DNA from 2 places in the Mesorhizobium sp. P3_A10 genome. Region 1 is predicted to be linked to the other one. Evidence: riboswitches for the same ligand, from Rfam matches in the RefSeq annotation. Region 1 holds a riboswitch; the other holds the start of a gene.

Region 1 (15,474 bases):
CCGCGACATCGTCGGTCTCGTCGGCATGGAAATCGAGGTCGAGCCCGTGCTTGATCGCCTCGGAAAACACCTTGTCGAGCAGCTCCTCAAGGTCGGGCACCATATAGGTGACGACGCCGAGCACGCCCTTGGCCGCGGCGACCCGCTTGGCCAGTCTTTCGAACCACTTTTTCTCGCGCACGCCTTCGATACCGAGCAGGCAGGCGGCCTGCAACTCGATGCGACCGCGCCATTTCTCGCGCATGGTCTCGAACACCGGCCAGGATATCTCTTCCTGCGGCGGCACGCTGTCGAGATGGGTGCGCAACGCCTTGGTGCCGTGCGCGTAGGCGCAGCGCAGCGAAAAATCCATGCGGCGGGCAACATCCCAGGCGCTCCAGCGCGCCGCCCGATCGGCACCGGTGGCGTTCAGCGCGCCCATGAAAGTGCCGTCGGGATTGGGTTTTCGCGGCCAGATATGGCCCTTGTCGATATGGGTGTGGCAATCGACGAAGGACGGCAGGATGATGCGGCCACCAAGGTCAACGCCTGCCGGTGCCTTCGCTCGTCCATGCGCGACGATGCTGGAAATCTTGCCGTCGGCGACGGCGATATCGGCCAGCGCAAATCCATCGGCGTCGAAGGCGGCGGCAAGTCCGGGCGTCAGCGATGCATGAAGCCGGACGTTGGTGAGGACATAGGAACTGTCCTCGGGAATGCTGATGGCTTCCGGCACCCTATCGCTCCTGCTTCAATGCACTTTCGTGCCAGCGCCGCAGGATCAGATGCGAAATCAGCGACAGCACCAGGAAGATCAAAATGCCGGTGAACGAAATCAGGATCAGCGCCGCAAACAGCCGCGGCGCGTTGAGCCGGTAGCCGGCCTCGATGATGCGCGAGGCAAGCCCCGACGACTGACCTTGCGCGCCGGCGACGAATTCGGCCACAACAGCGCCGATCAATGACAGGCCGCCGGCGATCTTCAGCCCGCCGAGGAAATAGGGCATCGCTGCTGGCAGCCTGAGATAGCGCAATTGCTGCCAGTGGGTCGCGCCGTTGAGCTTGAACATGTCGCGCAGATTGCGGTCGACGGAATTGAGGCCGAGCGTGGTGTTGGACAGGATCGGGAAGAAGGCGACGATCCAGGCACAAAGCAGCAGTTTCGTTGTCTGGTTGTCGACATAGATGTTGATCAGCGGAAAAATGGCGACGATCGGCGTCACCTGCAGCACGATGGCAAAGGGGAAGAACGACATCTCCACCCATTTCGATTGCGCAAACAGCACCGCCAGCCCGACGCCACCGATGACGGCGAGCGCCAGGCTGAGAAAAGTAATCTTGAGCGTCACCAGCAGCGAGGAGAACAGCAGGCCGGCATCGTCATAGAGCGTCTGCAGCACCACGCCAGGACGTGGCAGGATGTATTTCGGGATCTCGTTCCAGACGCAGACACGGTCCCACAACCATATGGCCAGGATCATGATCGCCAGCGGCAGCAGCCATTTGCCGATCCGTTCCAGCCGCTCCTCGCGCACGCGGCGCGCCTCCTCCGGATCGAGGTTTACGGCAGGTTGGTCAATGGCCGTCATGATGCGGTCCGGCGGTTGAGTTGATGGCGTTGACCAGGACGTCCGAAGCCTGGCGGCAGAGCGCTGCATAGTCTGGCGAGGTGCGAAAAGCCTCGTCGCGCGGATAGGGCGCATCGACGGCAAGCTCGCCGAACACCCGGCCCGGCCGCGCCGCCATGACAACGACGCGGTTGGACAGGAAAACGCTTTCAAAAACGCTGTGGGTGACGAAGACGACGGTGAAGCGCTCGTCCTGCCACAGCTCCAGAAGGTCGTTGTTGAGCTTGAAGCGGGTGATTTCGTCGAGCGCGGCGAACGGCTCGTCCATCAACAGCACGCGTGGCTTGGTGACCATGGCGCGCGCGATCGAGACGCGCATCTTCATGCCGCCGGAAAGCTCACGCGGCACGGCATTCTCAAAACCGGTCAGATGAACCCGCGCCAGCATCTCCATCACCGCCGGTGCCGCCTTGGCCCGCGACACGCCCTTCAGCCTGAGCGGCAGCCAGACATTGTCGAAGACATCGGCCCACGGCAGCAGCGTCGGCTCCTGGAAGACGAAACCGATTTTCGAGCGGTCGAGCGAGCCGCTGCCGCGCCAATCCAGCACGCCGGAAGTCGGCGTCGACAGGCCGGCAATCAGGCGCAAGGCAGTCGACTTGCCGCAGCCGGACGGCCCGAGAAGGCTGAGGAAATCGCCTTCCCGGATCGTCAGATTGACGTCGCTGAGCGCCGTCACGCCGTTGGAAAAAACCTTGCCGACGCCGCGCAGCGCCAGCAGCATCGGACTCTCGCCCGATGCGCTTGCCGGCGTTTGCGCCACTTTCTCCTGCATCATGTCCGGCAGACCGGCCTACTTCTTCAGCTCCAGCCCGACGCTCTTGTTGACGAAGGCAAGCGTGTAGGCCTTCTTGATGTCGATACCCGCCGGCGTGACCTTGGCCTTGACCATCTTGTCGTAGAAGCTCTGGATGCGCGCGTCGGTCATGGCGCCGATGCCGAGCTTTTCCGAATCGCCGGAATCGACGACGCCGAATTTCTTCAGCTGCTCGATCGAGAAGGCGATCTGGGCATCCGTCATGTCAGGATTGTCCTTCTTGATCATCTCATTGGCGGCCTTGTTGTCGCCGTAGAGGTAATTGTACCAACCCTTGGCCGAACCATCGACGAAGCACTGCACCACCTCCGGCCGCTTGTCGATCGTCGCCTGCATGGTCTCAACCGTGGTCGCGTAGGTGTCCCAGCCATAGTCGGCCAGCAGGAACTGGTTCGGCAGGAAACCACCCTCTTTCTGCACCGCGAATGGCTCCGAGGTGACATAGCCCTGCTGGATCGACTTCTTGTTGGCGATGAAGGGCGCCGAGTTGAAGGTGTAGGGCACGCGCTTGGCGGCATCGAAGCCGAGTTCCGTCACCATCCACTGGAAGAAGGTCTGCACGCCCTCGTCACCGAGGATGTACTGGTCGGCGGTCTTCAGGTCCTCCCACTTGTCCAGGCCTTGGCCGGGCTGGGACATGATGACCTGCGGATCCTTCTGGAAGTCCGCCGCCACCACGCGCATCGGAATGTCCTGCTGCACGGCATCGAACGCCGACAGCAGATTGCCGCCCATATAGAAATCGAGCTTGCCGGCGAGCAGCAACGGCCGCCCGCTGACCTGCGGGCCGCCCTGCATGATGGTCACGTCGAGACCGCAGGCCGCATAGGTGCCGTCTGCCACGGCCTGGTAGTAGCCGCCATGCTCTGGCTCGGCCAGCCAGTTGGTGCCGAACGTCACCTTTTCGTTTGCTGCCGCGCTCAGCGCGCTCGAAGCAAGCATGGCGATCGCCGCCACCGAAACCGTCAGTTTTCCGTACATCAACACCACCTTCTGTTTGCTCCGGCGCGCTCCGCGCCGGGCTCGACACCATTGGTTCAAGAAGCAAGACACATGCCACCGCCGGGACCGCCCGCTTGCGCAAGGTCGCGCGCGAAGGCCGGACGGGTCATGCTGCATGGAAGGCATCGTGCCTATTTTTTGAACGCCTGTCCACAATGGCGCCAATGCCATGCACCGCCATCTTGAAGGTCTCGGCGGTTCAGTCTTAGGCTGCCGACAAACCGGAGATTGTCATGTTCAAATTCCTTACGCCGAAGTCGATCAAGCCACCTTTTGCCCGCTATAGCCACGGCGTCGAGGTGCCGCCTGGCAAGCGGCTGGTTCTGTGTTCGGGCCAGGTCGCCATCACACCGGACGATCAGATTCCGGAGGATGCCGGCGCACAGGCCGAACTCTGCTTCAGGAATATCGAAGCGATTCTCGGCGAGGCCGGGCTCGGCCTTTCCGACATTATCCGCATCAACGCCTACGTTACCGACCGCGCCTTCCTGCGGCCCTATATGGACGTCCGCGACCGGCTGTTCGCCAGCCCGGCACCGGCCTCGACGCTGATGATCGTCTCCGGTTTCGCCCGGCCGGAATTCAAGGTCGAGATCGAGGTCATCGCGGCTGGGTGATCGACAGGCCGGCCTTCCCGCGCTAGGTCTGGCTCAAACATCTGAGAGACATGACATGACCGCAGCCAAGAGACGCGTGTGGTGGGGCGACTATCGAACCACCGAATACGCCGCGATCGACCCGGAGGCTACGATCGCCGTCCTGCCGGTGGCGGCGATCGAACAGCACGGCCCGCATCTGCCAGTCTCGACCGACACCTCGATCATGAATGGCATGCTTGAAACGGTGATCGCGCGCCTGCCCGGCGATCTCGACATCCGTATCTTGCCCGTCCAGGCGGTCGGCAAATCGAACGAGCACCTGCATGCACCGGGCACGCTCACGCTGCCGGCGACGACCCTGGTCGAGGCCTGGACCGAGCTTGGCCTGTCGATCGCACGCGCCGGCGTGAGAAAACTGATCGTCGTCAATTCGCATGGCGGCAATGAGGAGATCATGGGCATCATCACCCGCGAATTGCGGGTGCGCGCCAAGATGCTGGCGGTGAAGACGAGCTGGCAGCGCTTTGGCCGCCCGGTCGGCATGTACACCGAGCTTGAGGACCGCCACGGCATTCATGGCGGCGATGTCGAGACCTCGCTGATGCTGCATTTCCGGCCGGACCTCGTCGACATGGCAAAGGCCGACAATTTCGTTTCGAATGTCGCCAGCGCCGAAAAGGAATTTTCGCTGCTGCGCCACACCGGAACGCATGCCTTCGCCTGGATCGCCAGCGACCTCAACCCGAACGGCGTTGTCGGCGACGCCAGCATTGCCACCGCCGAAAAAGGCCGGCTGACATCAGAGCATCAAGCTGACGGTTTCATCAGCCTCTTGCGGGATGTGCGCAAGGCAAAGCTTTCCGACTGGCTGGCGTAAATTAGCCGTCAATTCTCAGCGCGAAGGGTGTGCCTTCAAAGGCGTCAGCGCCGCGCCCGATCGCCTCGATCGCTTCGATCATGCGGCCGTTGCGCTCGAGCAGCGCATCGGCGACCGCAATCAGCCGCGGGTTGGGTGTCGCCGACGGCGACAGCGCGCGCAGTGTCTGCGCCAATTCAACCTCGTCGCGCATCGGCGCCAGTGCTGCGGCGATGATGTAGGCCGAGGCGGTCGAACGGCTGATGCCGGCATAGCAATGCACGACCATCGGCTTCACGCGATCCCATTGACGGGCGAAATCGAGCAAATTGCGCACGTGCTCCTCGCCCGGCATGGTCATGCCGTCCTGCGCCGCCGCAATGTCATGCATGACCAGATGCAGGTGATTTTCCTTGGCGATAGCGGCCGGGCGCACCACTTCGGTTCCGGCGGCCAGCAGGGAAAGCAGCCGCTCGGCGCCAGTTTTAGTCACGGTTTCATCGACTTTTGCCAGCGAACAGACATGGATCATCATCGCGCGATCTCCTTGGCGCCAGCGTCGCGCTTGTGCGCCCATTCGGCAAGGGAGGATTCGAGCCGCTGCCATTCCTCCTGACTTCCGGGCAGGCCGGCGCGCAGCACTAGCGGCCGGTCGGTGAAATGGCGAAGCAGGATGCCGCGCTCGCCAAGTGCCGAAAACAGGCCGGCAGCGTCCACCAGCCTGAGAGAGCGGAACAGCGTAGTGCCGCCGACGACCGGAACGCCGAAACGGCCGAACAAGGCATCCAGCCGCTGTGCCTCCGTCTCCAGCGTCGCGCGCATCGCGGCCTGCCAACCACTATCGGCCAACGCCCGGATGCCATATTCGAGCGCCGGGCCAGCAACCGCCCACGGCCCGAATTGTGCGTCCAGCCGTTCGGCCGTTCGTACATCAGTCAATGCAAAGCCAAGCCGCAGGCCGGCCAGGCCGAAGAACTTGCCGAAGGAGCGCAATACGACGATCCCGCCCTGGTCGACATCGCCGGCAAGGCTCTCAGTGCGCGGACCGACATCCATAAACGCCTCGTCGACGACCAGCAACCCGCCCTTGGCTCGCAATCTTGCCGCAAGCTGCAGCAGCCTTTCGCGATCTATGACGCGCCCGTCCGGATTGTTGGGGTTGACGACGATAGCGAGGTCGGCACCTGCCAGCACCTCGAAATCTTCGACCTCCACGACCGAATGGCCGGCGATCGCGGCTGCCCGCGCATGTTCGGCATAGGTCGGTCCGAGCACCAGTGCCTTGCCGGGGCTGACCAGCGACGCGACGCGCGGCAACAGGATCTGCGTGCCGGGGGCCAGCACGATATTGGCTGCGGACGGCGCGCCATAGGCACTCGCCGCGATCCTGGCCAGCTCATGGGCGCGCGCGGCTTCCGGCAATCGCGACAGAGCGGTGGCGGGCAGCTCGAAAAGCGGGTAGGAGTGCGGATTGATACCTGTCGAGAGGTCGACAAAAGGCTGTGGCGCGTGAGGGAAGAGCGCGCTCGCCCGGCCAAGGCTCCCGCCGTGATCCACGGCAGCAATCGCTCCTTCAAGAAGCTTCATGTCGATCCTGATCGCCTTCCTGTCATTGGCCATTGAACGTGTCCTGGGCTACCCGGACTGGCTGTTCCGCGCCATCGGCCATCCCGTCACCTGGTTCGGCAGGCTGATATCCTTTCTCGACCGCAGGCTCAACCGCGCCACTGATTCCGACGCGCTGCGTCGCCGGCGGGGCGTCCTGGCGTTGCTGGTCATCGTGCTGGTGCCGGCGGCAATCGCCTTTGTGCTGCAAATCGTGCTCTGGCAGATATTGCCCACCGGAATGGTCGTCACCGCCATTCTGGCGACGTCGCTGCTGTCGCAGAAGAGCCTGACCGAGCATGTCGAAGCGGTGGCCGATGCGCTCGACACCGGCGGTCTGGCCTTGGGTCGTATCGCGGTTGCGCGCATTGTCGGCCGCGATCCGGAAAGGCTCGACAAACCGGGCGTGGCCCGCGCCGCGATCGAGAGCCTGGCCGAGAATTTTTCCGACGGCATCGTCGCGCCCGCTTTCTGGACCGGTGTTTGCGGCCTGGCGGGCGGCGTCGCCTACAAGGCCGCCAACACCGCCGATTCGATGATCGGTCACCGCACGCCGCGCCACGAGGCCTTCGGCCGGGCGGCTGCCCGGTTTGACGATTTCATCAACCTGCCGGCCTCCAGGCTGACCGCGCTGCTGATCGTGCTCGCCGCCTTTCTGGTTAAGGACGCCGATCCCCGCAACGCCTGGACAGCCATGCGGCGCGACGCGAAAAGACATCGCTCGCCCAATGCCGGCTGGCCGGAAGCGGCGATGGCCGGTGCGCTCGGCCTGGCGCTGGCTGGGCCGCGCAGCTACGGCGGCGTCATCGTCGAAGATGCCTTCATGGGCGAAGGCGGACGGCGCGAGGCGGATAGCCTGGATATCAGACGGGCGCTGAGGCTTTATCAAATCGCCGACTATCTGCTGATTGGGTTGTTCGGATTGCTCTCGGCGATCCTTATCGCGGTGACGCTCTGAGCGGCGTCACCCTCAGAACTCTATCCCCTGCTGCGCTTTCACACCCGCCGCGAAATGATGCTTGGTCACGCCCATCTCGGTGACCAGATCGGCGGCCTCGACCAGCGCCGGCTTGGCGTTGCGGCCGGTGACGACGACATGCAGGCCTTCGCGCCGCGCCTTCAGTGCCGCGACCACCGTGTCGAGATCGAGATAGTCGTAGCGCAGCGCGATGTTCAACTCGTCGAGCACCAGCAGGCTGATGGAAGCGTCGCCCATCAGCTCGAGCACCTTGGCCCAGGCAGCCTCGGCGGCAGCGATGTCGCGCTTCAGGTCCTGCGTCTCCCAGGTAAACCCCTCGCCCATCGCGTGCCAGACGACGCGATCGCCGAAGGCGGCAAAGGCGTCCTTTTCGCCGGTGTGCCATTTGCCCTTGATGAACTGGACGACACCGACGCGCTTGCCATAGCCGAGCATGCGCAGCGCCAGCCCGAAGGCGGCCGTGGTCTTGCCCTTGCCGGGGCCGGTGTTGACGATCAAAAGCCCCTTCTCGACCGTTTTGGCCGCGACTTCGGCATCCTGCACCGCCTTGCGCTTGGCCATCTTGGCGCGGTGGCGCTCTTCGTCCTTGGCATCGATCTCGGTCATTTCATTTCACCTTGAGCGGCAATCCCGCCACCATCAGCAGCACCGTGTCGGCGACCGCCGCGACCTGCTGGTTGAGGCGGCCGGCCGCATCGCGAAACCGGCGCGCGAGCGCATTGTCGGGCACGATGCCCTGGCCGACTTCGTTGGAAACAACAAACCACGGTCCGCGCGGTCGCGAAAGCACATCCGCCAGCCCTCGGCATTCGGCGTCAAGGTCATGCTCGGCCAGCATATGGTTGGTCAGCCACAGCGTCAGGCAGTCGATCAAGACAGGTTGATTGTCGGGCAGCGCCCCGATCGCGCCGGCAAGATCGAGTGGTGCATCGATGGTCGTCCAGCCCTCGCCGCGGCGCGAGCGGTGCAGCGCGATGCGCTCGCGCATCTCGTCGTCATAGGCTTGCGCCGTGGCGATGTAGGCCCACTGCGCCCCACCTGCCGTCACCAGTTTTTCGGCATGCGCGCTCTTGCCGGAGCGCGCACCGCCGATGATGAAGGTCAGTTCTTTACGATCAGGCAAAGCTGTCGCGCAGGCTAGTTGCCGTTCCCGTGAAGCGTCCGCGCACCACGCCGACGGCAGCACCAAGCACCAGCCAGAACACCAGATTGGTCACCGTAACCGCCACCACGAACTGATGGTGTAGGCCTTCCGGGATTGCTGTCACGAAGCTGTCCGGCTGCGGCGCACCGACAATATGTGGCGCCACGATCAAAGCCACGGCAAGGATCGCCAACGGCAGCGACTTGCGAAAGGCGAGAAGGCCCAGGCCAGCCGCTGTCGCCGCCACCGTTGCCCACCACCAGATCTGGCGCTGCATGAGGTCGGCTGCCGGCATTGCCGGCAGTTCGGGCGGCAGGCCGAGCCCCGGCGCCAGCGTGAACACGGCAAAGCCGGCCAGGCCCCAGAACAAGCCCTGACGCCAGGTCCCAATGCCGCCGGCGAATTCGGAAACCGCGACCAGGATCAGCGCGAAGCCGATGCCGGTGACGATATTGGCGACGACACTGAAAGCGAAGCGCTCGAAGCCATCGGCCGGCGACCAGCCTTCGTCTTCAGCCGGAGCCGCCGCTTCGGCCGGCGCCGGTGCGGCTGAGCTCATGGTGTTTTCCGCCGGTGCGGCACTGCTCATGGCATTGTTGGTGCTGGCGGCTGGTGCCGCAGCATGATCGTGCTGGTGGCCGCCAGCCTTCTCAAAAACTTCGGCCTGGTAAATCAGGGGGTCGGTAGCAAAGGCCTGCATGCAGGCGAGAACGACGCCAGCCACGAGCCCGGCGATCGCCGCGATGAACACGACGTTGCGAAACAGGTTCATGATGTCAATTCCTCGTCAGTGGCAGGGAAACGCCATCGAGTGGCGATAGTCGTGCGCGGCGTTGTGGACCACCTCGATATGCGAGAAGCCGACAACACCGACAACGAACAGGCCGAGAAATGCAGTGAGCACCAGCTGCATGAAGCGCGACTGCGAGGAGACGGAAGCGCCGATAGAGACGGAAGCGGTATTCATATCTTGTCCTTTCGCCCTCCACCCGAGGGCATAGAAGTCAGTGTCCCTGTCGCCGGCAGGTCTCCTGGCTCGCGGATCAGCGCCCTTCCCCACCTTCCCGAAGAAAAATCTTCAGTGGCATATGGAGAGGACTACCGCACACAGTTGCGGGGGCAGCCACGGCATTGGGCAACAACTCAGCCCGCACCGCATTCCCTCTTGGCTCCAAACGGAACCGACGACAGCTAGCGACTATAGGCAAAATCGCAGCGCCCGGCAAACCAAATTCCGCCGGTTACCAGCGTGAATGCGCCACCCTGGCCTTAAGCTGCGGACGCGGCGATCCGCTCGGCCACGAGGCGCTGCAGCCGCCATAGATGGCGATCGTGAATGCCGCGCTCTTCCAGGTTTTTCACCGTGTTATAGAGATAGTCCGCGCCTGAGCCCCAGTGTCCACAGGACGTCGCCAGCCGTTCGACGACCCTCTCCTCGGCGAGCGGTCCGGAATAGGTGAGGCCATTGCGGTTGATGACGAACGCCAGCGCCTTTATCGGGCCGTTGTCGCTTCCCAGGTTGAGCAGGCGGGGATGGTAGCTTGTCGGCTTTAGTGTCACTTCGCGCCTGAAAAGCTTGCCCAGCTGCTGCCGCCGATCCGCGTCGCCAAGCCGAAGGGCGACGCCCTTGCACTGTCCGCCACGGTCCAGCGCCATCATCAGGCCGGGGCTGTCCTTGGTGCCGCGCCAGCGGGTCATGTTCATGCAAAAGGAGCGGTGCCAACCGCGCGCCAAGGCCACCCGCTCTTCGACATGATCGATTTCGGGTTTCCAGATCAGCGAGCCGTAGCCGAACAGCCACAGCGGTTCCGAGTCAGGGAGTTCCGCCTGCAATGCGTCCACCAACGCGTCATAGTCGGCATCATCCAGGTGCCCTGCATCCGGATCCGGACCTGTATCCTCGATCGCGCGCCAGCAGCGCGCGACCAGTTCCGGCGTGAGCGACATCTGTCGTGTAGACAATTCTCAATCCTCTTGTTCAAGGACATGATTAGGCATCGCGGTCGAAACCGGCAATGCGGCGCCGTGCCAAATGCCGTCACTAGAATTGACAAAAGATTTGCCGGGGTGTCGGCTGGCACATCACAGGAAGCCAGCCATGCAACCCAACCCCGGCGAGCGCGATCCCTATAACGGCCTGACCCGGGCCGAATCGACGCTGCCGTCGTCGGCCTATTGGGATGCAAACGCCTACCAGCGCGATCTAGACGCCATCTGGTACAGAAACTGGCTGCTGGTCTGCCGCGAGACCGATCTTGCCCAGCCACTGGCGTTCCGCACATTCCGTGTCGGCACGCAGGAAATCGTCGTGCTGCGCGACGACACCGGCGTGCTGCGCGCTTTCCACAACACCTGCCGGCATCGCGGCTCGCAGCTTTGCCAGGAAAGCGAGGGCCGGCTGAAGGCGCGGCTGATCACCTGCCCCTATCACGCCTGGTCCTATTCGCTGCGCGGCGATCTCGTGCGCGTTCCCTCGAAATCGCTGCCCGACGGTTTCGACAAGGCCGATCATCCGCTCTACCGCGTGGCGCTGTCGGTGTGGCGCGGCTTTGTCTTCGTCAATTTGCAGGAGGACGCCAACGGTTCGGCGCAAGCATCCTTCGATCCCGCATCCGGCAATCTCGGCAACTGGCCGCTGGAAACGCTGGTCAGCGGCCACGTGCTGAAGAAGGTGATGAACTGCAACTGGAAGATTTTTTGGGAGAACTTCAACGAGTGCCTGCACTGCCCCGGCGTCCACAAGGACCTGTCGCGGCTGGTGCCGATCTATGGCCGCGGCCTGATGGGAAGGCACGATGACCCGGACTGGGTTCGCCATGCCGACAATGACGCGCCGGAATTTTCCGGCGGCCTGCGCGCCGGCGCCGAGACATGGTCGCGTGACGGGCAGGCGCATGGACCGGTGTTTTCCGGGCTGACGCCGGCCGAGCGCGCCGCCGGCCAGACCTACGCCACGTCACTGCCATCGATGTTCATCGTCGGCCATGTCGACTATATCAGGACCGTGCGGCTGGTACCGCTTGGCCCCGAACAGACCGAACTCACCGCCGAATGGCTTTTTTCGCCCGAAGCGCTGACGGCACCCCAGGCCGATATCGACAACATCGTCGCCTTCGGCCGGCAGGTGCTGGAGGAAGACGCCGCGATCTGCGAGGTCAACCAGAAAGGCCTGCGCTCGCTGCGCCACCAGGCCGGCGTGCTGATGCCGGAGGAATACGATCTGCACCGCTTCCACAACTGGGTGCGTGAGCAGCACGCAGCGGTTGGAACAACCGCCTAGTCGGCCTTCAGAATTCGCTCCGGCGAGGCATATGGAGTGGTTTTCGAGCACCGGCGCGCAGCGGACTTTTGGGTCCGTGAGCACCGGAAGCGGAGAAAATCGCGACAGATGTCCGCCGGAGTAGAATTATCAAGGCCGACTAAAGCGATTTCGGCAGATAGCGCCACGTGACAAAACCGCAGACCACCGCCAGCAGGCCGAGCGTCGCGAACACCGAACCTAGGCCGAAGAACGCCAGCACCACCGAATAGACCAGCGGCGGCGTCAGCTCGGAAAAGTCGAGATAGGTGCGATAGACCGCCGCCATCTGCGCCCTCTCATAGGAGCGCACCGAGCGCATGAAGGCGGTAGAGCCGAGTGCGTCGAGCGCAATGGTGAAGAACGCGCCGCAGAGCAAAAAAGCGCCGGTGAGCAGCGGCACGGTTTCGCCGACCGCGCCCGCCGCCAACAGCATCGCCGACATGGCGAAATAGGCGAACGTCATGGTGCGCCGACCGCCGAAGCGCTTGCCCGCCTTGCCCCAGAAGATCGCCATGAACAAAAGCGCATTGCCTGCCGACACCAGCAGGCCGCCGGCCAACTTGCCTTCGCCGGTGATGACCATGAACAGCGGCCCGTAGACGAAGAACGTCGTCCAGAAACAGGAGCGGCCGAAGGCGATCAGCCAGGCGAGTCTGAGCCGCGGCTGGGCGACGAAGCGGCCGATATTGGCCAGCGGATTGGCCGGCCGCGTTTTGCCCGGGCGGATCGATGGGTTGTCGCCAAGCCGGTAGGTCCAAAACAGCGCCAGCAGGATCATGGCAAAAACAGCAACCGCGCCATGCGCGGCATAGATGCCGAAGCGCGTGTAGAGAAAGATGCCGAGCGTCGGCCCGCCGGTCCAGGCAAACATCGACCATGCCATGCGCAGCGATTCCGCCTGCATGAAGTCGGTCTTGCGGATGTGGTCCATGATGTAGAGGTTGAGCGTGATCGACAGTGCGCTGGCGCCCATGACGCGGCACAGCATGCCCGCCAATTGCCCGGCCAGCGTGTGGGTGACGAAGAACAGCGAGCCTATGGCCAGCAGGCAGGCGCCTGCCGTGTAGACCCAGCGCCGGGCAAAGCGGCGGATCAGCATTGGCATGAACAGCGTCACCGACAGGCCAAGCATGGCCACGACGGTGTAGAGGATCGAGACGATCTGCTCGTTGTGCAAGATCTCGTAGGCCTGGATCGGGATGACGCTCGACACCGTGGCGCGCGCGAAGGACTCGACCGTATAGAGCGAGGCAAAAGTGCGCGCATCCGCCGGCCGCAAGGCCGGAAGCCAGATCGGATGGCGCACATGGGTGGACATTGCTTTCCCCGAAGCAGATTCGCGAGGCCAATCTGGCGTGGCCATCCAGGTGTCGGTAACAGGAAACCGACCCGTTCACGGCAAAAAGCGAAGCCGGCCAAAGGCTTTCCGGCGCTGGCCTAAAGCAGGCCCTGATGCGGTGTCTCGGCCTGCCTTCTTTTGTCCGGTGCAACCGTGCTAGTCGTCTTGAGGGCTGAATCAGAATTACGAGACCATGAGCATCCATACCGCCGCCGTCCCGGATCAACCGAAGCGCATTGTCGCCATCGACGTCGTGCGCGGCATCGCGCTGATCGCCATGGCCAGCTACCACTTCACCTGGGATCTGGAGAATTTCCACTACACCGATCCCGGTCTCACCGCCTTCGGATGGTGGAAGATCTACGCGCGCTGCATCGCCTCGACCTTCCTGTTCCTGGTCGGCGTCAGCCTGTTTCTCGCCCATGGCAGGCAGATCCGCTGGAACGGCTTCTGGAAACGCTTTGCCATGGTCGCCGTGGCGGCGATCGCCATATCGGCAGTCACCTGGTTCGTCACGCCGGACAGCTTCATCTTCTTCGGCATCTTGCACGAGATAGCGCTGGCCAGCCTGCTTGGCCTTTTGTTCCTGCGCCTGCCATCATTGCTGACGCTTGTCGTGGCGGCGATCGTGATCGCTGCGCCGATCTACCTCAGATCCGAAGCCTTCGATCATCCGGCGCTGTGGTGGGTTGGTCTGTCGGCGGTCAACCCGCGCTCCAACGACTATGTGCCCGTCTTGCCCTGGTTCGGCGCCGTGCTCATCGGCATCGCCGCAGCAAAGCTCGCTTCCACGTCAGGCGTGCTGGCGCGGTTGGCAACGCTCACGCCCGGACGATGGGCCAACCCGCTGATCTTCATCGGCCGTCACAGCCTGGCTTTCTATCTGATCCATCAGCCGCTGCTATTTGGCTGTGTCTGGCTGTTCTCGCAGATCATGCCGGCGCCGGTGGAAACCAGGGAGGTGACCTTCCTGAAAGAGTGCCAGGTATCCTGCGAGCAGCAGCGCGACACGGAGTTCTGCGCCAGCTATTGTGTGTGCATGCTGGATACGCTGCAAAGCGAGGCAACATTCGATCGGCTCTACAATGGCGACCAGACCCCGGAGTTCAAGGCGCATCTCGGCGATCTCGCCGGCACCTGCACCGCCAAGACCGAGAGCTCGATGATGGAGGGAGGGCAACAATGACCGACAGCCAGCCGAAACCCGGTCACATACCATGGCCGCCGCTGATCTATGTCGCTGCTATCGCCATCAGCATCGCGCTCGGCCTGCTCTACCCGCTGCCATGGATCGGCGACATTGCGGGCGACCTGCTTTTCGCCGCCGGCTGGGTGGCGCTGTTCGGCGTCGCCGCACTCTGGTTCACCGCCATCCGCAGCATGATACGGGCCAAGACGACGTTCAACCCGAACGCCGTGCCGGACCATCTGGTGACGTCAGGCCCTTTCGGCATCACGCGCAACCCGATGTATCTGGCCAACACGCTGCTGTTGATCGGCGTCGCCTTCGTCACGGGCATCGCATGGTTTCTGCCGCTGGCCCTGATCGCGGCCTTCGCAACACAAAAACTCGCGATCGAGGGCGAGGAAAAGGTGCTGGCGGCTAAATTCGGCAAGAAGTACCGCGACTACGCCAAAAGAGTGCGGCGCTGGATTTGAACAGCCCAGGCCGCCGCTGCCAGACTTAACAGGTTCCTCGCCTAAACAACGACCCTGATTTCGCCTGGCCGGCTTTCGAAGTCGAAAAGCCTCTGGGTAGCAAGGGCAGCAGCGCCCCGCGCCCAGGAATCGTCGGCCCAGTCTGGCGTGATCGGCGGCGGTGCCCACATGGCGTAACGTCCCAGCGCGTTGCGCATAGGCTCGAAGAGATAGTCGCCGAAGCTGACGGCTTCGCCGCCACCGACAATCACTTCCGGATCGATGATGTTACAGAAGCCGCCCAGAAACCTGCCGATGCCTTCGCCCGCTTCACGCAACAAATTCACCGCCGTCTCGTCGCCGGCCTTGGCCGCTTCGAGCATGTCGTAGCGGTCAACGTCGCGTGAGAGGCCTTTCGCCTCACGCCACCGCTTGACCAATGCCGGCTCGGAGAAAAACGTTTGAAGGCAGCCGTGGCGGCCGCACTCGCATAGTGGCCCGTTGGGATCGTAGATGGAGTGCCCCATCTTGCCCGCGGCCCCGTTCGCGCCGTGATGCACGGCGCCGTCGACCACCACCGCGCAACT
Region 2 (15,474 bases), on a different contig from region 1:
CATTGAACGTCCCCACAACAGGCTGCCCTGAAGCGATCACCGGTCGCCGCAGTCCACCTTGCCCTGGAAAAGCGTCTAGCCACTTGGCCGTTCTTTGGCAAGACAGAGCGCCGGCCAGGGCCAGGCCGACACGCAAAACAGGCGGCCAATCCGCCGCCCTGTCAGGCCTCGATCTCGAGCGCCGACCGTGGCCTTGAGCAGCAGGCGAGGATAAAGCCGTCATCGATCTCGTGATCGAGAATGCCGCCATTGTGGCTCATCTCGACCTCGCCTGAAACCTTCTTGACCTTGCAGGTTCCGCACAGGCCGAACTCGCAGGCCGCAGGGATTCTCACCCCCGAAGCGCGCGCCGTCTGCAGCACGGTCTGGCCGGCAACGCATTCGGCGTCGACATCCGAAAGCGAGAAGCGGACCGGCGTAACAGTGTCGGCGGGCACTTCGATTCCACCGCCGGCCGGCGATGCGAACGGAGCCGGGACTTCTTCCACAGCCGGGGCCGCAAAACTCTCCTGATGGTAATAGGCCATGTCGAAGCCGGAGGCCTCCAGCATCTGCCGCACCGCGCGCATGAACGGGTCCGGGCCGCAGCAGAAGATTTCACGCTCGCGGAAGTCCGGCGCCAGCAGCGGCAGCCTTATGGCGTCGATCCGCCCCATATGGCCGAACCAGCCTTCGCGGCTCGACCGCTCCTCGATCATGAAGCCGAGCGACAGGCCGGGCATGCGGCTTCCCAGCAGTTCGAGCTCCTTGCGGAAGATGATCTCCTCGGGCCGCCGCGCGCAGTTGACGAAGCCGACATCGGTCCACGGCGCGCAGTCGTTCAGCCAGCGCAGCATCGACATCATCGGCGTCACACCGGAGCCGGCCGAAATGAACAGATATTTGGCCGCGGGGTGGCTGTGCAGCGAAAAGTCGCCTGCCGGCCCATAAGCCTTCACGTGAACGCCGGGTTTCAAATTGTCGAACATCCAGCGCGTGCCGATGCTGCCGGCTTGGGCTTTCACCGTCACCGCAATCGAGAACGGCCGCGATGGCGAGGACGACAGCGTGTAGGTCCGCATCAGCGGGCCTTCAGTGGTCGGCAGTTCCAGTGTCACGAACTGGCCTGGCTTGTAGCGAAACCAGGTCTGGTTGTCGGAGCGGAAGGTGAAGGTCTTCACCTCCGGCGCCTCGTCGCTGACGCCGATTACTTCCAGCACCTGGAGCCTGTCGTTCCAGGGCGCCATCTCGTCGAGATGGCGGTAGAGGCCAAGGTCCGTCATCGCATTCATCCCTTCACCCTTTTTGTTCTGCACATGTCGTGATCCCAAAACCGCTCAACACTTTTGGGCGCCATGTGCTAGGCGACGCTGCGCAGCGCGGGCCGGCCGCCCTCGGCAAGGCGCGGCTCGATGAAACGGGCATACCAGTCGACGAACTGGATGACGCCGCCCTCATGCAACTCAGAATAGGGGCCGGGCTCATAGGCCGGCGACAGAATGCCGAAGGCATTTTCCTCGACGATGCGGCGGTCCTGGTCGTTGGTCTCGGTCCAGACATGGGTGAGTTCGGCAAGGTCGTAGTCGACGCCTTCGACCGCATCCTTGTGGACCAGCCATTTCGTCGTCACCGCCGTTTCCGTGGCGCTGATCGGCAGCACGCGGAAGGTGACGGCGTGGTCGATGAGGATGTGATTCCAGGTCGTCGGATAGTGGTAATGCATCAAAGTGCCGATGCGGTCGGCCGAAACGCTGTCGGAAAGGTTCTTCTTCACCGCGCGCTTGCCGTTCATCGTATAGCTGACGGCGTCGCGCAGCAGCGGCGCGCGGGTGGCGCGAAACTGTCCGGTGGGATCGATGCGGAATTTGCTCGGCAGGCCCGCCGCCTCGCACTTCGCCCAGTGCGCCAGCATTTCCGGGTCGCTGTCGGCGCCCTGCACGCCGGTCACGGTCGGCGCTTCCGGGAAAGTCTTGCACAGTTCCGGATGGTTGCCGGCGCAGTGATAGCACTCGCGGTTGTTCTCCCAGACCAGCTTCCAGTTGCCCTTTTCGACGATGGTTGATTCGAAGGCGACCTTTGCCTCGCGCAGCCGGTGCGGCAACAAATAGGGTTCGATCATGGCGCGCATCGGCGCGAAGTCCGCCGGCTCCCTGGCCAGGCAGATGAAGATGTAACCGCCGACACTCTCGCAAGCCACCGGCTTCAGGCTGAACTGGCTCTTGTCGAAACCATCGGCCATCTGCCGTGCGAACAGGAGCCGGCCGTCCAGTTCGTAAGTCCACTGGTGATAGGGGCAGACCAGCTTGGCCGCCGTGCCTTTCTCGGCGTTGCAGACGCGGCTGCCGCGATGGCGGCAGGAATTGTGGAAAGCGTTGATCTTGCCTTGCTGGTCGCGCACCAGCACCACCGGATAGTCGCCGACCTGGGCGGTGATGTAGCTGCCCGGTTTCGGCAATTCGCAATCATGACCGATGAACAGCCAGTCGCGATACCAGATCAGCTCCATGTCGAGCTTGAAGTAGTCGGGATCGGTATAGAAGGGCTGTTCGAGCGAATAGCCTTCCCTGCGGCTGTGCAAGAGCCTCAGCATGTCGTTGCGCGCATCCATGTCCTGTCCTCGTGTTTAAAGGACTGAACTTGGTGGTGATGGAGGAAAGACCGGTCGCAATCCGGCACCACGGCCGGCATGCACCATCCACCTCTTGACCGCCCACCGCGATCAGTCGAGTCTAGCTATCTCGGGCTGGTTTCCGGGCTCTGGAGTGTCCTTGCGGACGGTCGCGACACCTTCCCAGGCTTGTGGCCCAGTGGTCTCCCGTTGCGACTTGATCTCCACCACCGTTGCGGGGGCAGCGCCGGGCTTTGACCGGCTTCCCAATTCTCCGCTCCATCGTCACGAAGCGGCACCTGAGATGCCATCATCTAATCACGACGGCCGACGCGCCATCGGCATGAAAGCGACATCGCATCCATGCGGCGCGACACCATAGGTGAAAAACGCACCGGCCAGGATTTGTGACGCGAACCCAGCCTTTCACCGGTCGTGACCCGCCGCTCCGCGCATCTGATTCGCCCGGCGGCAGGGTCAAAAACAGTTAACAGTTTCGAAAAGTGACTATTAGTGGTTTCTAAAATCGAACCGAACGGTTCGTTTCTGTTGACAGAGCGTGCAGGACGGTGTGAACGCTGGTTTGCCAATTCGTCAGCTGGCTCATGGGTGGAATAGAATAACATATTGAAATTATTCGCTAAAATAGAAAGTGTAGGAGGCTTTGGTACAATTTCAAGGTGCAGAGCCATGGTCCACGCGGAACAACTTCGTGATTGGAAACGGGCACTGGCCTCGCCCACATCGGGGCTGTCCGAACGACGCGAATTCCTTCCAAGACACGCCGCTAGACGGACTGATGAACTAAGATACTGGAGTACCAATAATGAAAAAGATCATCCTCACTGCCGCCGCCGTTTTGGCCATCACCGGCAGCGCCTTCGCTGGCAGCGACAACTTTGGTTCCAATGGTGCGAACCAGCCTGCCGCCTCGGTCGACAGCTCGTACACGGCTTCCATTCAGAAGCCGGCGCACGCCGACAAGCAGCCCGTCGTTCAGGGCAGCGACCGCAATCTCTTCGGCAATAACTAACAGCCGATTCCCAACGGACGGCGGGTTTGCCCTGCCGCCTTGGTGGAATTCAGACATTCAGGAGTACTTAAAATGAAAAAGATCGTTCTTACCGCAGCGGCCGTTCTGGCCATCACCAGCAGCGCCTTTGCCACTGGCAGTGACCACTTCGGCGCCAACCAGGCCGTCCCGGCTGTCGACAGCTCGTACACGGCTTCCATCCAGAAGTCGGCTCCGGCTGACAAGCAGCCCGTCGTTCAGGGCAGCGACCGCAACCTCTTCGGCCACAACTAGGCCGATCCCGGCAAAGCGCTTCGCCGCTTGCTGGAATACGAAAATTCAGGAGACTTGAAATGAAGAAGATTGTTCTTGCCGCAGCCGCTCTCATGATTGCCGCCGGCAGCGCCTATGCCCACAACGACAGCGTTGGCGGGACCGACATCAACCAGCAGGCGACCGTCAACGTCGACAAGACGCAGACGTCTTCGGTGCGCAACACCGGCTCGCCGGTCTACAAGCTGCTGAACTCGTCGGGCGACGTCCAGAAGTCTGCCCCGCAGGGCAGCGACCGGAACCTCTTCGGCCGCTAACAGCCGAAGTAGATCTCCAGAAAAAAGAGCGGCGGGCCTGGCCCGCCGCTCTTTTTTGTTGACACGGACCAGTCGCCTCAAGCCGCCTTTGCTTCCGGCCTGTGCAGCGCGAAGGAATGTCCGTCGGCATCGAAGATATGCAGGTCTCCGCCATCCGCGCTCAGCCGCAGCGTCGCCCCTCGCTTGACCTCGACATTGCCGGGCAGCTTGGTCACCAGCGGCAGGTCGGCGCGGCCGATGTCCACATAGATGAGCTGGACCTCGCCGAGCTGCTCGACATAGTCCACCTTGCCCTCGAAGAGATAATCGGCGCCGGTGGAGACCACCAGATCCTCCGGCCGCACGCCGAAGCTTACCGCAGCACCCTTCGCTGAAGCCGGCGTGGCGATCGGCACCGTCGCCTTGCGGCCGCCGACATGGCTGACGACAGTCGAATTACCGGTTGTTTCGATCGTCGCCGGCAGGATGTTCATGGCCGGCGAGCCGATGAACTGGGCAACGAACAGATTGCCGGGCTTCTTGTAGAGGTCCATCGGCGTGCCGACCTGCTCGATATGGCCCTCTTTCAGTACCACGATGCGATCGGCCAGCGTCATCGCCTCGACCTGGTCGTGGGTGACGTAGATCATCGTCGTGTTGGGCATCGATTCCTTGAGCTTGGCGATCTCGATGCGGGTGGCGACGCGCAGTGCCGCATCAAGGTTGGACAGCGGCTCGTCGAACAGGAACACTTTTGGATTGCGCACGATGGCGCGGCCGATGGCGACGCGCTGGCGCTGGCCGCCCGACATCGCCTTGGGCAAGCGGTCAAGATATTTGGTCAGCTGCAGGATTTCCGCCGCCTGGCGCACGCGCCGGTCGATCTCGGCCTTGTTCTCTTTGCCGATCTTCATCGAGAACGCCATGTTGTCGTAGACGGTCATATGCGGGTAGAGCGCGTAGGACTGGAACACCATGGCGATGCCGCGCTTCGACGGCGGTACGTCGTTCACCACCTCGCCGGCGATCTTGAGTTCACCGGAGGTGATTTCCTCCAGCCCGGCGATGGACCGCAGCAAGGTCGACTTGCCGCAACCCGAAGGGCCGACGAAGACGATGAACTCGCCCGACTTTATGTCGAGATCGATGCCGTGCAGAATGTGCAGATTGCCGTATGATTTCTTCACTTGTCTTAGCGTGACATCGGCCATGATTTCCTCCCAGTGAATTTCTTTGGCAAATTTCAGTCGATACGCCCGAACCAGGCCCCGTAGCCACCGAGGCGGATGGTGCCGGCCCCGGCTTGCTTCGAAAATCCGTGTCCAGGCAGAGGCTGCAGTGATCGGTCGCCGAGACCGATCGCTGCCGGCTCGTGTCCAAGATTGAAGACGCAGACGATCTGCTCGTTGCCTTCGCGCCGCGTAAAGGCGACGGTATCGCCCTCGCTTTCGATGAACTCGATATCGCCCTTGGCCAGCGCCGGGTGCAGGCGGCGGAAGCTGAGAAAGCGCCGGTAGTGCTCGAGCAGCGAGCTGTCGTCGCCCTGCTGCACGTTGACCGCTTGCGAAAGGTGTTTTCCCGGCACCGGCAACCAGGGTTTTGCCAAGGAGAAGCCGGCATTCTTGGCCGTGGCATCCCACACCATCGGCGTGCGGCAGCCGTCACGGCCCTTGAATTCCGGCCAGAAGCGGATGCCGTAGGGATCCTGCAGATCCTCGAATTGCAGCTCGGCTTCGCCAAGCCCGAGCTCTTCGCCCTGATAGAGGCAGACCGAGCCGCGCAACGACATCAACAGCGCCGAGATGACCTTGAGATAGGCGGTCTCGTCGGCCTCGCCGGCGGCCCAGCGCGAAGCCGGACGCATCACGTCATGATTGGAAAAAGCCCAGCACGACCAGCCATCGCTGGCGACCTTGCCAAAGGATTCCAGCACCGAGCGCACCTTTGCCGCGCTGATCTTTTCGGGCGCTAGGAAGTCGAAGGAGTAGCACATGTGCACGCGCTTGCCGCCGGCGGTGTAGGCCGCCACCACTTCCAGCCCGCGCTGCGAATCGCCGACTTCGCCGACCGCCGCGGTTGCCGGATATTCGTCGAGAAGCGCGCGGAAGCGTTCGAGGAAGGCGAGGTTCTCAGGCCGGCTCTTGTCGTAGATATGGTCCTGGTAGTTGTAGGGGTTGACCGCCGGAGCGGTCTGGTCGTTGCGCTCTTCCGGCGGCAGCGGCGGATTGTTTTCCAGCCCCTGGCTGTGGAAGTAGAAGTTGATGGTGTCGAGGCGGAAGCCGTCGACGCCGCGTTCCAGCCAGAAGCGGGTGACGTCGAGCAGCGCGTCCTGGACTTCCAAATTGTGGAAATTGAGATCGGGCTGCTCGGCCAGGAAATTATGCAGATAATATTGCTGGCGGCTGGTGTCCCACTGCCAGGCCGAGCCGCCGAAAATCGAAAGCCAGTTGTTGGGCGGTGTGCCGTCGGGCCTGGCATCGGCCCAGACATACCAGTCGGCCTTGGCATTGGTGCGGCTTGAGCGGCTTTCCTTGAACCACGGATGGCTGTCGGCCGTATGCGACAGCACTTCGTCGATCATCACCTTGAGGCCGAGCCTGTGCGCCTCGGCGGTCAGGGCGTCGAAGTCGGCCAGCGTGCCGAACATCGGGTCGACGTCGCAATAGTCCGACACGTCGTAGCCGAAATCCTTCATCGGCGACCTGAAGAAAGGCGAGATCCAGATGGCATCGACGCCGAGCGAGGCGATGTAGGGCAGCCTGCCGATAATGCCCTTGAGGTCGCCGATGCCGTCGCCGTTCGAGTCCTGATAGCTGCGTGGATAGATCTGGTAGATCACCGCACCACGCCACCAGTCGCGATCGACGGCGAGATCGGGCTTCGAGGTCGCCTTCAAAGCGGATTGCATTGTCTCAGCCTCCTTTCACCGAGCCGGCAAGCAGCCCGCGGACGAAATAGCGCTGCAGTGAGAAGAACACGATCAGCGGCACGATGATGGTGACGAAAGCCGATGTCGTCAGGATTTCCCAATCACCACCGCGTGAGCCGAGCAACGCATTGAGCTTGGCGGTCAGCACGATCTGGTCCGCTTCCGTACCCAGGAACACCATTGCCACCAGAAGGTCGTTCCAGACCCAGAGGAACTGGAAGATGGCAAAGGAGGCCAGCACCGGGAACGACAGCGGCAAGACGATCTTGACGAAGATCTCGAAATCGCTGGCGCCGTCGATGCGTGCCGATTCCATGATTTCGCGCGGCAGGCCGGCGATGTAGCTGCGTAGCAGGTAGATGGCGAAGGGCAGACCGAAACCGGTATGCGCCAGCCAGATGCCGAGATAGGTCTTCGACGGCATGCCGAAGAAAGAGCCGACGCCGTTATAGAGCTTCAGGAGTGGAATCAGCGACATTTGCAGCGGCACGACCAGCAGGCCGATGATCACCGCAATCAGCAAGGCCCGGCCGGGAAAGCGCATCCAGGCCAGCGCATAGGCGGCGAACGCCGCAATCAGGATCGGGATGACGGTGGCCGGAATGGTGACGGTCAGCGAGTTCATGAAGGAACGGCCGATGCCTTCCGAAAACAGCACGGTCTTGTAGTTGTCGGTGGTGAATTTCGGCGGCGCTGATGAGGCGTAATAGACGCGCTGGCCACGGTCGCCTTCGAAAGCCTTGGGCGAAGACATGACGAACGTGCCGTCAGCGTTGAGCTGCAAGGTCACGCCGTCGCCGAGATCGGCTGATGTGCCGGCCGGATACTGCGTCGGCGCGGCCGACTTGACGCCGAAGGCGCTGATGTTGCGGGCGGCGCCGTCGCCGAAGATATTGCCCTGGAGGACGAACTTGCCGTCCTTCTCGACCTGCGCCGAGGCGGCTGGCAGCCGGCCGGCCTCAGTCTGGCTGGAACTGGAGAACGAGTTCCACCAGCCCGAGGCGATGATCTGGTCCTTGTCGCGCAGCGAGGAGACCAGAATGCCGAGCGTCGGCACGGTCCATATCGCGACGAAGATCAGGACGGCGATGTGGACGCCGAAGCGGCTGGCGAAGGAGTTTCCGGTTGCGACGGCCATTTCAATGCCCTCCCGTCTCTTTGTTCGCCTGGCGGATGTTCCAGACCATGATCGGAATGACCGCGATCATGATGATGATGGCGATGGTGGCGCCGCGGCCGAAATCGCCGCCGCCGCGGAACATCCAGTCGAACATCAGATTGGCCAGCACCTGGCTGTTCCATTGGCCGTTGGTCATGGTCAGCACGATGTCGAAAACCTTCAGCACCAGGATGGTGATGGTGGTCCAGACCACGGCGATTGTGCCCCAGATCTGCGGAACCATGATCTTCCAGAAGATCTGGAACGGATTTGCGCCGTCGATGACAGCCGCCTCCAGCGTCTCTTCCGGGATGCCGCGCAAGGCAGATGACAGGATGACCATGGCAAAGCCGGTCTGAATCCAGATCAGGATGATCATCAGGAAGAAATTGTTCCAGAACGGCAGCGATATCCACACCTGCGGCTGGCCGCCGAAATACTGGATGATGGAATTGAGCAGGCCGATCTGCACCTGACCTTCGCCGCGATATTCGTAGATGAATTTCCAGATGACGCTGGCGCCGACGAAGGAGATGGCCAACGGCAGGAAGATCAGGCTCTTGGCGATCGTTCCCCACCAGATCTTGTCGGTGAGCACGGCGATGATCAGCCCGAGGAAGGTGCAGGCCGCCGGCACCACCGCCAGCCAGATGATGTTGTTGAGGATCGAGTTGCGGAATTCGCGGTCGCCGAACGCCCATTCATAATTGGCCAGGCCGACGAAATGAATGCCGCCGCGATCGAGAAACGACAGCCGCAGCGTCTCGACCACCGGATAGATCAGATAGATGGTCAGGATGATCATGGCCGGGCCGACGAACAGCCATGGCCGCACCAGCCCTTGCCGGCGCAGATTGTCGATGGCTGCTGCGCCTTGGACGCCGCGCGACGGGAAAATAATGTCCACCAGCTTGTTGGCGCCCCAGAAATAGGCGACGCAGCCGCCGACGCCGACGATGATGACGAATATGGCCGAGAAAATCTGAGCCGCCATGGGTTCCTCCCCTGCGCAGCATCGGCCAAAGTCGAACGCCCTTGGCTTTGAGATGCGCCGATTCAGTTGTTCAGAGCGCAATCGCCAGGCAAAGCGGGTCCCCCCTTTGCCGATCGCGCTTCATGCCGGAATGTCTATGTGCTCATGACAATCGCCGCGGCACGGGCCGCCGGTCGGATCCGGGCCCTCAATGGCCCGGATCGGGTAGTAGAACGTCCAGCCGGATAATCGGCTGCCTACTTGATCGCGTCCCAGCTCTTCTGGATGTCGGTGGCGACATCCTGGGCGGACTTGCCGCCGACAAGGTCGATCATGCCGGTCCAGAACGCGCCGGCGCCGATCTTGCCGGGCATCAGGTCCGAGCCGTCGAAGCGGAAGGTCGAGGCATTGGCGAGGATGTCGCCCTGCTTCCTCAGCGCGTCGCTGGCATAGGCGTCCTTGTTGACCGACTTGAACGGCGTCACGAAACCGCCCTGGGCCATCCAGATCTCATGGGCGAGCGGCATCTTCAGGAATTCGATGAAGGCGCGCGCACCCTTGCTATCCTTGGTGATCATGGCCAGCGTGCCGGCGCCAAGCACAGGCGTGCCGAGGTCAGGCTTGGAGGCGTAGGGCGGGAAGTAGAAGAAGTCCGCGTCCTGGCCGACTTTCGTGCCTTCCGGGAAGAAGGTCGGGATGAACGACGCCTGGTGATGGAGGTAGCATTTCGGCGGCACCGAGAAGAGGCCCTTCGGGCTGTCGCGGAAATCGGTCGCGGCAACCGCCTTGGCGCCGCCATCGACCATCTTGTCGTCGGTGGCGATCTTGCCGAAAATGTCGATGGCGTTGACCACGGCCGGATCGTTGAACGGAATTTCGTTCTTCACCCACTTGTCGTAGACGTCGGGCGTCTGGGTGCGCAGCATGATGTCTTCCACCCAGTCGGTCGCCGGCCAGCCGGTGGCGCCGCCCGAACCCAACCCAATGCACCACGGCGTGCCGCCGTCGGCGATGATCTTCTTTTCAAGCTCGGCGAGCTCTTCCTGCGTCTTCGGAACCTTGTAGCCGGCTTCCTCGAAATTGTCCGGCGAGTACCAGACCAGCGATTTCACGTCGGCCTTGTAGGGGAAGGCGAAGAAGCCCGGCTTGCCGTCCTTGTCCTTGAACGTGCCGAGGTCGACCCATGACTGGCCGGCGCCATAATTGTCCTTGACCCATTTGGCGGTGTCGTCGCCGAGCGGCGTCAACAGGCCCTTCGACGCCAGATCCTGGATCAGGCCCGGCTGCGGCAGCACGGCGATGTTGGGCGGGCTGCCGGCCTGCGTGTCGATGACGATCTGCTGTTCGTAATTTTCCGACGAGGAGTATTTGATCTCGGCGCCGGTGGCTTCCGAGAAATAGTCGAGAACGGTGCGGATCAGGCCCTCGTCCTCGCCACGCCACGGTCCGAAGATCGTCAGCGTCTCACCCTTGAGGTCGACTTTCTTGAGCTCTTCGAAATTCGCCCAGTTGAAGCGGGGGTCTTCGCCCGGCTTGAACTTCAATTCGGCTTGCGCCGGGGCGCTCAGGGCGAGCGTGGCAAACGCGGCGCCCAGCAGAAGCATTTTCTTCATCGGTATTCCTCCCAGTGGTCACAAACACCCGGACGGAACCTCCATTCCGTCCGCCGACGCTGCAGGACTGTGACTCAGTCAGAAAGGAACCGCAACCTCTCGGAGAGTCTTCCAAAGCGCTTTGGCTTTTTTGATCTCGCCATTGAATCGGTCGGAAGTCAAGAGGGTGAAAAGCTAATCGATTTAATTTTTGCAGAGAAAGACAGCGAAAGTGCAGTGCAGCATGCTTTTTTGGCAGTGCATCAGCAAATTCTACTTCAAACCCATCCGAAACGGTGCTTATGGTCGGAGCGCTTGGCAGCGCTGTCCATGGCGCCTAGATCGATTCAATTTTAAAAGCGCTTTGAGGCTTGGAGGCCTCCCGGTGAACCTCAAACAGCTCGCTCATATGCTGGCGCTTTCGCAGACCACGGTAAGCCGCGCCCTGAACGGCTACCCAGAGGTCAATGAGGAAACGCGACGGCGGGTGATGGATGCCGCCAAGCGTCACGGCTACCGCCCCAACCCCAGCGCGCGCCGGCTGGCGACCGGCAAGACCGGCATGATCGGCTATGTCTTGCCGACCGGAACGAGCGTCGACATCGATCCGCATTTCGTCGAGTTCCTCTCCGGCCTCGGCGACTATGCCCGCTCGCACGAGCTCGACCTGGTGCTGTCGCCCGCCGATGCCGACGACCAGGAGACCACCTACCGGCGTATCGTCGCCAACCGGCAGGTCGACGCCGTCTACATCTCGTCGCCGCGGCCGGCCGATCGGCGCGTGGCACTGGTCAACACGCTTGGCATCCCTTTCATTGTCCACGGCCGCAGCGACGGCTTCGATTTCGACTATCCCTTCACCGACATCGACAATGAGGGCGCCTTTCACGAGGCGGCACGGCTTCTCATCCAGCTTGGGCATCGCCGGCTGGCACTGATCAATGGCGACGACCGCGAGACCTTCGCCATCCATCGCGAGCGCGGCGTGCGCCGGGCACTCGCCGCAAGTGGCCTGACGCTTGGCGAGCGCCATGTCTGCTCGGTCGCCATGACCGAGGAGAATGGCTACCGCGCCGCCAGGCGGCTGCTCGAACAGGGCGACGCGCCGACGGCGATCGCCTGCTCCAGCCTGATCATGGCGCTCGGCGTCGTGCGCGCGGTGCGCGACCTCGGCCTGACCATTCCGGGCGATCTGTCGCTGATCGCCCATGATGACGTTTTTCCGTGGCTGAAGCCGGAAAACTTTTCCGTGCCGCTGTCGACGACGCGTTCGTCGATCCGGCTGGCCGGCGCGCGCGTCGCCGAACGGTTGGCGGCGCGCATTTCCGGATTGGAAGAGGGTGCCCGCGGCGAGGTCTGGCCGGTCGATCTGGTGGTCAGGGGCTCGGTCGCCGGAGCGCCGGGTTAGCATCTGCCTGCAGGCGCTCTTGATTTGGCTTCTACAGGATGGCAACCAGTAGCCCACAGCCATCGACCAATCCCCCAGGGATGCGCCATTTGCCCACATTCCCGTTCCCCGAAACGGATCCAATCCAGCATCTTGGCCCACCGCCGAAGACTTCGGAGGTGGTCATCGTCGGTGGCGGTGTTATCGGCGTAACGACAGCTCTTTTCCTTGCAGCGCGGAACATTCCGGTGACGCTGCTGGAAAAAGGACGCGTCGCGGCCGAACAGTCGTCCCGAAACTGGGGCTGGATCAGAAAGCAGGGACGAGACGCGGATGAACTGCCTGTCGTCATCGAGGCCATTCGCCTTTGGCGGCGGCTGGCTGAGGAATGCGGCGAAGACATCGGCCTGACCCAGGCAGGCGTGACCTATCTGGCGAACTCCGACAAGGACATGGCCGGCTTCGAAGCGTTCACGAAGATCGCCGCGATCCATGATCTCGACACGCGCCTCCTGGACGGAGATGAAACCGCGAAGCTCATCAAGGGCATGTCGCGCAGGTTCAAAGGCGCGATGACGACGCCCTCCGATATGCGCGCGGAGCCTTGGTTGGCGGTGCCTGCGCTTGCCCGGCTTGCCGTGCGAAAAGGCGCCAGGATCGTGGAGAACTGCGCGGCGCGAACCCTCGACATCGCGGCCGGCAGGATCAAGGGCGTGTGGACCGAGGCGGGATATATCGAGACCTCCACCGTGCTGGTCGCGGGCGGCGCCTGGTCGTCCCTGTTCCTGGCGAGACACGGCGTTTCCATTCCCCAGCTCAGCGTCAGGGTAACTGTGGCCGCGACGGAGCCCCTGCCCGAGATCTATCCGGGTGCGGCGGCTGACGATCACATCGCTTTCAGGCGCCGGCAGGATGGCGGATACACGCTCGCCCCGGGCGGCAGCAATTTGCTTTACCTGGGGCCTGACGCGTTCCGGCACGCGACCCAATACCTTCCCGCCCTCAGGGCCAATCCATTCGGGACGCGCTATTTTCCGTTCGCTCCATCAGGCTACCCGGACGGCTGGTCGACGCCGCGCGATTGGGCGCCGGATGCCCAGAGTCCTTTCGAGAGAATGCGGGTGCTCAACCCGGCCCCTGAACCCGCCGGTCTGCGTTCGGTGGAACGCAATTTCAAACGGCTTTTCCGACAGTTCGAAACGGTTCGCCTAAAGGCCGGCTGGGGCGGTATGATTGACGCCATGCCCGACGTCGTCCCTGTTGTGGATCAGGTACGGGCGGTCGGCGGTCTATTCGTAGCGACGGGTATGAGCGGTCACGGCTTCGGTATCGGGCCTGGAATCGGCCGGGTCGTTGCCGACCTCATTCAGGGAAACGAGACCGGCCACGACCTCAGCCGCTTTCGCCTGTCGCGCTTCCATGATGGAAGTCCTGTCCGGTTAGGTCCGAGCCTCTGAACCGGTCGCGCGACGTCGACTGAATTTCGACTTTCGCCCGGGATCACTCCTTCGCCGCCTCGGCCGCCTTGGTATCCAGCAGCCCATAGCCGAAATCATTGTCGCGCCCCTTGGGACCGAGATCCCTGGCTGTGTCAGCCAGCGCCTTCTCGATCTCGTCGGCCGAGCGGTCGGGCGCGGCGTGGATCAGATTGGCGACGGCGCCGCTGACGATGGCCGCCGCAAACGAGGTGCCGGTGACGACATCCGAGCCGGCGCCGCTCGGCGCCACCATCTCGACACCGGGCGCCGAGATGAAGACATAGGCGCCGCGATTGGCCTGCGGCATCAACCCGTCCTTGGCATCGGTGGCGGTGACCGCTATGACGCCGTCGAAGGCGGCCGGATAGCCGTAGGGCGCCTTCGGTCCGTTATTCCCCGCGGCGGCGACCAGCACGATGCCGAGCGCCCTCGCATTGCGGCAAGCGGTGCCGAGCAGATCGTTCTTGGGGCCGACGAAGCTCATATTGATGATGCGGACATCCTGGTCCGCCGCCCAGTCGAGCGCCGAAAGGATCACGTCCATCGTCGACTTGCCGCCCTCGAAGGCACGGGCGTGGTAAATCTTGGCGCCCGGCGCCATGCCTTGCAGTGCGCCGACGCCGGCGATCAGCCCGTCGATCGAGGTGCCGTGATCGCGCTTCTCGACCGGCACGTCGGGCATGGCGTCGAACTGTTCGGCAATGACGCCGGACAGCGCCGGATTGGTGTCGTCGATGCCGGTGTCGATCACGGCGATGCGCACATTCTCACCGCTCGCCTGTTTCTCATCGAGGGCGATGTGATCGAAGGCATAGTTGACGATGCCGGCCGCCTGCTGCAGCGAATAGACATGGTTGGGCTCGCGCCGCTGGGTGCGGCCATCGGCGGCAAGCTGCGCCAGCACGACGCCCACCGGGCGGCCGTCGGGAATGCCGAAGCGCACCAGCGTGGTGCCGAGCAGCCGCGACTGGCGTTGCGAACGCACCTGGAGGCCAAAAGAGGTGGCGATCTGCTGAACGGCGCCGGCATCGCCGTCGAGCGTCACCAGCACCTCGTCGGGCACGAAATCGCCGATGACGGCGCGCGGCGGCTCGGTCGCCACCAGGTCGATCGGCGGAACGATCGGACCGGCGGGCGCGGCCGCCGGCACCGCCGGCGCATCGGCAGGTGGCGCCGGCGCGGGAGCGTCTACTGGATTGGGAAACAGGTCGACGATCAGCTCCGGCAGAAAGACGGCGCCCGCCTGCGTTGCGCCGCCGGGCGTTCCGCCACTCTTGGCGCAATCGGCGCCGGCTGCATTCTTGCCGTTCAGGCAGTCGATCTCTGTCTGGCTGAGGTTCGGATCATTGGTCTGTGCAAAGGCAGGCGCGGCGACGATTGTCATCGCCGCCGCAAGAAGTGCCGCACATCGAATGACCGCCTTAGCCGCCATCAACCGGTTTCCTTCCTTCGATCACAGTTTCCGCGAAAGGCTGGGCGGCAATAAGGCCGAGCAGCTTTTCATAGTCGGCGGCGGTCTTGGCCGGGATGCCTAGGCGGAAGACGCCGTCGGCGGTCGGTCCACCGACAATCTTCAGCCCATTTTGGCCAAGAAAGGCCGCGATGTCGGACATCTTCGCATCCGGCTTGAACTTGGCCAGCGCGAACGGCATTTTCGCCAGATCGTCTTCCTGGCCGGCAATCTCGAAATCGCTACCCTTGCCGCCGGGCTGGACAAAAGACTGCACCATGACCAGCGCAAGCAGCACCGCCGCCGCGGCCCAGGCGACGCCGACCGGCACTGCCATG

The links. Region 1 has a riboswitch for cobalamin ahead of AC1DXU_RS00275 (CbtB domain-containing protein). Riboswitches for the same ligand answer to the same signal wherever they lie in the genome.
Region 2: it holds a riboswitch for cobalamin, as region 1 does, so the genes downstream of both, AC1DXU_RS18695 (aromatic ring-hydroxylating oxygenase subunit alpha) here and AC1DXU_RS00275 (CbtB domain-containing protein) in region 1, are expected to answer to the same signal.

What each region holds. Positions count from the first base shown of each region.
Region 1 covers NZ_JBFUFZ010000001.1:47,205-62,678, forward strand. The annotation lists gene AC1DXU_RS00215 (cytosine deaminase) at 1-715, opposite strand, end outside; gene AC1DXU_RS00220 (ABC transporter permease) at 717-1,568, opposite strand; gene AC1DXU_RS00225 (ABC transporter ATP-binding protein) at 1,555-2,385, opposite strand; gene AC1DXU_RS00230 (ABC transporter substrate-binding protein) at 2,401-3,405, opposite strand; gene AC1DXU_RS00235 (RidA family protein) at 3,660-4,043, shown strand; gene AC1DXU_RS00240 (creatininase family protein) at 4,099-4,902, shown strand; gene AC1DXU_RS00245 (tyrosine phosphatase family protein) at 4,904-5,413, opposite strand; gene cobD (threonine-phosphate decarboxylase CobD) at 5,413-6,468, opposite strand; gene cbiB (adenosylcobinamide-phosphate synthase CbiB) at 6,467-7,444, shown strand; gene cobO (cob(I)yrinic acid a,c-diamide adenosyltransferase) at 7,457-8,071, opposite strand; gene cobU (bifunctional adenosylcobinamide kinase/adenosylcobinamide-phosphate guanylyltransferase) at 8,073-8,588, opposite strand; gene AC1DXU_RS00270 (CbtA family protein) at 8,581-9,381, opposite strand; gene AC1DXU_RS00275 (CbtB domain-containing protein) at 9,397-9,576, opposite strand; cobalamin riboswitch at 9,614-9,810, opposite strand; gene AC1DXU_RS00280 (gamma-glutamylcyclotransferase) at 9,879-10,571, opposite strand; gene AC1DXU_RS00285 (aromatic ring-hydroxylating oxygenase subunit alpha) at 10,708-11,889, shown strand; gene AC1DXU_RS00290 (MFS transporter) at 12,029-13,228, opposite strand; gene AC1DXU_RS00295 (acetyltransferase domain-containing protein) at 13,443-14,435, shown strand; gene AC1DXU_RS00300 (methyltransferase family protein) at 14,432-14,908, shown strand; gene AC1DXU_RS00305 (ROK family protein) at 14,950-15,474, opposite strand, start outside.
Region 2 covers NZ_JBFUFZ010000004.1:396,375-411,848, forward strand. The annotation lists gene AC1DXU_RS18685 (PqqD family protein) at 1-3, opposite strand, end outside; gene AC1DXU_RS18690 (FAD-binding oxidoreductase) at 162-1,262, opposite strand; gene AC1DXU_RS18695 (aromatic ring-hydroxylating oxygenase subunit alpha) at 1,340-2,587, opposite strand; cobalamin riboswitch at 2,704-2,905, opposite strand; gene AC1DXU_RS18700 (DUF680 domain-containing protein) at 3,414-3,620, shown strand; gene AC1DXU_RS18705 (DUF680 domain-containing protein) at 3,693-3,893, shown strand; gene AC1DXU_RS18710 (DUF680 domain-containing protein) at 3,953-4,189, shown strand; gene AC1DXU_RS18715 (ABC transporter ATP-binding protein) at 4,267-5,379, opposite strand; gene bglA (beta-galactosidase BglA) at 5,412-7,076, opposite strand; gene AC1DXU_RS18725 (carbohydrate ABC transporter permease) at 7,081-8,235, opposite strand; gene AC1DXU_RS18730 (carbohydrate ABC transporter permease) at 8,237-9,250, opposite strand; gene AC1DXU_RS18735 (ABC transporter substrate-binding protein) at 9,487-10,842, opposite strand; gene AC1DXU_RS18740 (LacI family DNA-binding transcriptional regulator) at 11,207-12,229, shown strand; gene AC1DXU_RS18745 (NAD(P)/FAD-dependent oxidoreductase) at 12,319-13,665, shown strand; gene AC1DXU_RS18750 (S8 family serine peptidase) at 13,709-15,118, opposite strand; gene AC1DXU_RS18755 (anti-sigma factor) at 15,108-15,474, opposite strand, start outside.